2 regions of the Ectobacillus sp. JY-23 genome follow, and region 2 is predicted to be linked to the other one. Evidence: riboswitches for the same ligand, from Rfam matches in the RefSeq annotation. Region 2 holds a riboswitch; the other holds the start of a gene.
The links. Region 2 has a riboswitch for S-adenosylmethionine ahead of MUG87_RS15975 (aspartate/glutamate racemase family protein). Riboswitches for the same ligand answer to the same signal wherever they lie in the genome.
Positions count from the first base shown of each region.

Region 1 (3,206 bases), 1.7 Mb from region 2:
AAAAGCAGCAGCCACAGAGAAGGAAGTAGCATCCCCAATTGATTTGCCAAGAGGTGATTTTCCTTGATTCATTTGTTTCATCATAGAAATAAGCTCGAATGAGGAAACATCATAAACAGACGTGGCGCCTGGAAAATCGCCGACACGAGCTGGATCTCCCGTCAAAGCAAGCACCTCATTCATACCCAGGGAAGCAAGACCTAGTAAATGGGATTGTAAGCCAATTAAATTGTGATCGCGACATGTTAAGTGTGTTAACACAGGTATGTTCTGCCTCATTAGCATCGCGCCAAGTGCCATATTAGAAATACGTGGACTGGCTAATGAATTATCAGCCAGAGTAATTGCATCGGCTCCTGCTCGTTTGAGTGCCTTTGCTCCTTCAAAAAAGCGACTCGTATCCAAAGTTTTAGGAGGGTCTAGCTCGACAATAATCGTTCTCTCCTCCTTTGCCTTTTCTGCTAAACTATTACCTGTTTGACGAGAGCGAGCCTCTGCTATGGTAATGATATTTCTTCTCTCTACCTCTTTCCTTAAGACCGGCGCTTGCTGTAATGCTTCTTTCATCGCCCGAATGTGTGCAGGTGTGGTCCCGCAGCAGCCACCAATCAGTTTGACACCTTGATTGGCAAATTGATTCACCATATCTTTAAAGTATTCAGGTGTTCCCTCATACACATATGTACCATCTACATATTTGGGGAGACCTGCATTCGGATAGGCAGAAAGATGTCCCTTCTGTGGAAGGGGCACATAGGTCAAAGATTCAATCATATGAAGCGGTCCCAACCGGCAATTGAGACCGGCAACATCAGCACCAGATTGAAACAATTCAGCAAAGACATCTTCAATATATCTTCCAGTTTGTGTCAAGCCAGCCTCATGTAAAGCTACCTGTGTAATAATGGGGATATCTGTTCTTGATCGCAAAATACGTAAAGCTCGTATTAATTCCTTTTCATCATAGAAGGTTTCCAGGATCAGGCCATCCACACCTTCCTCAAGCAAAGCATACGCTTGCTCAAGCAACATAAACTCACGTTCTGCTTCTGTTGTTATCATGGCTCCCGTATGCTTCACGCCACCAATCGTCCCAAGGATATAAGCACCCTCTGCTCCGACTCTAGCGTTTCTAACCGCGGCTCTATTAATAGCAACAACCTGCTCCTCCAAGCCATATGCGCGCAATTTCCCTTCATTAGCACCATATGTATGTGTTTGGATAACCTCTGCTCCTGCCTCTCTATATTGACGATGTATATCAATGATGCGCTCTGGTTGTTCTAGATTGAGTTCTTCCAAACAACTCTGCAATCCATGAGAATGGAGCAATGTTCCGATTGCTCCATCACCTAGTAAGATACCTTCCTCAATTCTTTTTCGTAACATTCATCGCACCCCTTTTTGTAGGGCGAATAATTTCACAAAAAATCCTCTCCTTTATGAAAGGAGAGGATTCGGAAACATCCGCCCCTTATCACGCAAAACTTGTTGTTTTGCAGGTTGTAGCACCGTTTCAAACAAGTCGTTTGAAGGTTGCCGGGCTTCACAGGGCCTTTCCCTCCGCCGCTCTCGATAAGAGTTTGATACAACTTATGCGCTTTTCATGATAATTTAGCATACTCGCTTTTTAGAAGTCAATAAAAATAAACATAATTATTTTTAATTTTTTAAATTAACAAAAAAATATTGCTTTTTTCTAGGTACTAAGTATACAGTATAAAAAAGACTTCGAACTTCATATGTGTTTCTTATCCAGAGAGGTGGAGGGACTGGCCCTTAGATACCTCAGCAACCATTAACAATTCTGTTAAAAAGGTGCTAACTCCAGCAAATTCAAAGGAATTTGACAGATAAGAAGAAGCGTATTCTGCATTATAAAGCCTTCTTCTTAGAAGGCTTTTTTATGTTAGGCAGTTTTAAAGCCTAGTGTTGAGGATAGGAACTTGTTGATTGGAGCGCAGGGGGAGGCTCTTGCGGAACGCAAAACACTGTAATGGAAAGTAACAACGGCCTTATATTAAAGGGGGAGAAAATATGAGACAGGAAACAAAGTTGGCTCAAATTGGAAACAGAAGTGAACACACTACAGGAACTGTGAGCGCTCCTATTTACTTATCTACAGCTTACAGACATGAGGGGATTGGCAGATCAACCGGATATGACTATACGCGTACAGGCAATCCAACGCGCGAGATTCTCGAGCAGGCCATTGCAGAGCTGGAACACGGAGATAAAGGGTTTGCCTGTAGCTCAGGTATGGCTGCAATTCTTCTTGTACTTTCTTTATTTAAATCTGGAGATGAATTGATTGTATCAGAAGACTTATACGGCGGTACTTTCCGCTTATTTAATGATTTAGAAAACAGATGGAACATTCGATGTAGATATGTATCAACTCATGATCTACATCATATCGAAGAAGCCATTACATCAAACACAAAGGCTATTTTCATTGAGACACCTACCAACCCACTCATGGAAGTCACAGACCTTCCCGGCGTAGCTGACATTGCAAAAAGATATAATTTACTGCTCATAGTTGATAATACCTTTTACACACCGGTGCTACAGCAGCCTATCTTGCTTGGTGCCGACATTGTCATTCATAGTGCCACAAAATATTTAGGAGGACATAATGATGTATTGGCTGGTCTTGTTGTAGCGAAAGGAGCAGCGCTTTGCACGGCACTCGGTCATTTTCATAACGCTTCCGGTGCTGTTTTAAGTCCCTTTGACTCTTGGCTTTTAATGAGAGGCATGAAAACTCTAGCACTGCGCATGAAGCAGCATGAAGAGAACGCAAAAGCCTTGGTTTCTTTCTTGCAGTCTTCCGCATCAGTAACAGATGTCCTGTACCCTGGCAAAGGGGGAATGATTTCATTTCGCTTACAACACGAAGAATGGATTGATCCATTTTTGCAATCCCTTTCTCTCATCACATTTGCAGAAAGTCTAGGTGGTACGGAAAGTTTTATTACATATCCGGCTACTCAAACACATGCAGATATTCCTACTCAGGTGCGGCTACAACGTGGTGTATGCAATCGGCTACTTCGCTTTTCCGTGGGTATTGAGCATGTTGAAGATTTGATACAAGATGTAAAGCACGCACTTTATCTTGTACGCGAGGAGGTTCAAATATGAACCACTTTTCCTTTGATACACGCTTATTGCATAATAAGCATAAATTTGATTCACAAACA
Region 1 covers NZ_CP095462.1:1,501,330-1,504,535, forward strand. Annotated here, with positions in the region: gene MUG87_RS07845 (bifunctional homocysteine S-methyltransferase/methylenetetrahydrofolate reductase) at 1-1,389, opposite strand, end outside; SAM riboswitch class I at 1,472-1,582, opposite strand; SAM riboswitch class I at 1,749-1,860, shown strand; gene MUG87_RS07850 (methionine biosynthesis PLP-dependent protein) at 2,038-3,147, shown strand; gene metC (cystathionine beta-lyase) at 3,144-3,206, shown strand, end outside.
Region 1: another riboswitch for S-adenosylmethionine. It lies ahead of MUG87_RS07845 (bifunctional homocysteine S-methyltransferase/methylenetetrahydrofolate reductase); the one in region 2 lies ahead of MUG87_RS15975 (aspartate/glutamate racemase family protein).

Region 2 (3,206 bases):
GAGCCAATATCATCAAAGCAAGACTAGTAACTGCCAAAACTGTTTGCGGTCCTGCAATGTCAGCAAAAAATGTTCCAACTCCCACTGCAATTGTTCCAAATACACTGTGTAACATCCCTAAAAAACCAAATACTCTACCTTGAATAGCAGGTGCGGTTTGCACACGCAAAGCAATGTTAACAAGCAGAGTTGAGACAGCAAACATAAAGCCAAGTAAAATAATAAACGGGTATACGTAAGAGATATATTCGATTTCCGAAATGCAATAGTAAATGGGCCCAATTAATAAAAAACCGCCAAAGATCCAATATCCTTTTCGCTGGATTCGTGTATCTAATTTCATAATAACGAGTGACCCCAGAATATAACCGAATGGAATACAAGCTTCTATCAAGCCAAACTCCCATCCCTTCGCCTTCCATGTTTGAACAGCTGTTACTTGAATCATCATTAACGCCATTGTAAATGATGATCCTAAAATCGGAAAAAGAATAAGTACGGAACGAATGAAAGGTTCTTTTACAAGCAATTGTAAACCTTCCTTAAAATCCTTAAAAAAAGACTTTTTCTCTTGAAGCTTGCCATCATGTTCTACTGCAAGATGAGATTGTGGAATGACCCCTGCCATCAAAACGAATCCTGCCGATAATATATAGGTACATGTATTTACTAAAAAGGCAGTAAAACTTCCAAACAATCCAATAAATAACCCGCCAAGAGCCAATCCACTAATACGAGAAATATTATCCATAATTGTAATAGCACCTGTCGCTTTTGACATATTCTCTTTTTCTACTATGTTGCTTAATGAGGCTTGAAATGCAGGACCATGGAATAGTCCGATAAAGACTTGCAGTCCAAATAAAACGATGAGAAATGGAATGGATGTAAAGGATGTATACATACAAGCTGCTACAACGAAAATGATAGCTGCATTCAGTAAATCACACACCCACATGATGGTACGGCGGTCATAGCGATCAGCAAAGGTTCCTGCCACTCCCCCGAATAATACATTAATAGCTAAAACAACCATGAAAAATACAAACATGATTCTAGCGCTTCCTGTCGTTTCTAACACCCAAAAGTTAATAGCGATGGTCGAAAAACTGCTTCCAAGTAACGAAACACCATAGCTTAGGAATAAATAACGAAATATTTTATTTTGAAACAGCATGCTGTTCCTCCTTATGTTTTATTTATGATTGATTAATCAATCATAAATAAAACATAACATATATTGGAAATTAAGTACACATCGATCATAAAATATTTTATATTAGTTGTATTTTTCTAAAAATACTGAGATAATATGAACAATTGCATAATTTACTCATTCTTATCATGAGAGGCGGAGGGACTGGCCCGACGATGCCTCAGCAACCCCTGAAATTCAGGAAGGTGCTAATTCCTGCAGAGCAAAAGCTCTGAGAGATAAGAGGTCGAACTCAATAAAAAAGACCTCTTATGACAAGAGGTCTTTTTTATGTCCTCTGTCACATTTTATTCTAAGGAGGATTTGTATGAAAACAATTGGCATGATTGGTGGATTAAGCTGGGAGTCGACATCACTGTACAGTATGTATTTAAACGAATTTGCCCAAAAAGCATGCTCTCATTGCGCTCCCCTAGTAATTCAAGGGATGGATTTTACTGAAGTGACTCATTGGTTAGAACGCGGTGATGATGAGTCGCTCACAACTGCACTCATTGAAACAGCACAGCAAGTGGAAGAGATGGGGGCTGACTGTTTGCTGCTTTGTTCAAATACCGTCCATATTTTTGCAAACGAAGTCGCTGAAGCTATATCCATTCCACTTCTTCATATTGGTGATACTAGCGCCGAAGCAATCCGTATGCAATCTATAAACAAAATTGGCGTACTCGGAACAAAACACACACTCAAAAAAGATTTTTATGTTGAAAGATTAGAATCTCATGGTTTACAAGCGCTTTGTCCAAGTTCAGAAGAATGCACCTGGATGCACAACATTATCATGAATGAACTCAGTCAAGGAATTTTATCTCCTAAAACAAAAGCCGGCTTTCAAAATATCATTCAAAACTTAATTGTACAAGGTGCGGAGGGCATTTTATTGGCCTGCACTGAAATTCCTCTTTTAATTACGCAAGAAGACGTGTCAGTACAATTGTTTGATACAGCGTACTTGCATGCCAAACAAGCCATTTCGTTTGCGCTACAAAAAGAAACATCTCCTCTATAAGGAGATGTTTCTTTAAAAATTTATATACCTTTCTTCTGTATATAAGGTTAATATAAAAATAATCTTATATAATGGAGACGGGTATATGCGTTTTATGACATTTGGATCACTCTAGCTTTGCCAATCTAGTAAGGAACGTTCAATGCTATTCAACAATACATCCTCTTCTTGCTGTGCAAATACAGTTAACTGATGCAAAGGTCTTGTCATCGCTACATACATCAACTTGACGTCCAATTCATCTTTTGTAAAACGTTCTTTATAAGAAACAATCCCTACACAATCAAATTCCAACCCTTTTGCAACGTGTACAGGGAGAATGGAGAGCATATTATGTCGTAGTTCTTGCTGCTCTGTCATTAATGCACACGGTAGCTTTTCCTGTAGCAAAAGGTACAGTTCTTTGCATTCTTCTTTTGTTCTTCCAAGCAAGGCAAACGATTTAAATCCATGTTGCTTGCCTTCTTTTACAAAACATTCCACAGCCTCCTGCAAAGCGGCTGCCCCTTCGTATTTTTGAAAAACAGGACGATTTCCATGTCGTACTACCGGAATAGCAATCGGGACACGTACATCACTGTGACCGGTCAAAACCGCATTTGCGACGTTCATAATTTCGATTGTTGTCCGGTAACTGCTTTGCAATGTTAAATAATTAGCTTTGGGGAAGATACGCTTGATTAGCAAATCCCAATCTTTAATTCCTCGGTATCCATGAATGCCTTGCGATAAATCGCCCAGTATCGTAAACAACTCTGTACCACACACTTTTTTAAGCACAAACATTTCAAATAAGGTGTAATCCTGTGCCTCATCAATAATAATGCTTTTTATTTTTATATTCTTTTTCACACCGTACAGATGGTGTTGTAAATATAATAGCGCAGCTGCATCACCTACTTCATAATGAAACTTGCGCTTTCGCAAAGAAGCTGTCATATTTGCTATAATTGTTTCGCTCAATCCTTCGGGCCCATACTT
Region 2 covers NZ_CP095462.1:3,164,502-3,167,707, reverse strand. Annotated here, with positions in the region: gene MUG87_RS15980 (MFS transporter) at 1-1,177, opposite strand, end outside; SAM riboswitch class I at 1,337-1,441, shown strand; gene MUG87_RS15975 (aspartate/glutamate racemase family protein) at 1,524-2,225, shown strand; gene helD (RNA polymerase recycling motor HelD) at 2,337-3,206, opposite strand, start outside.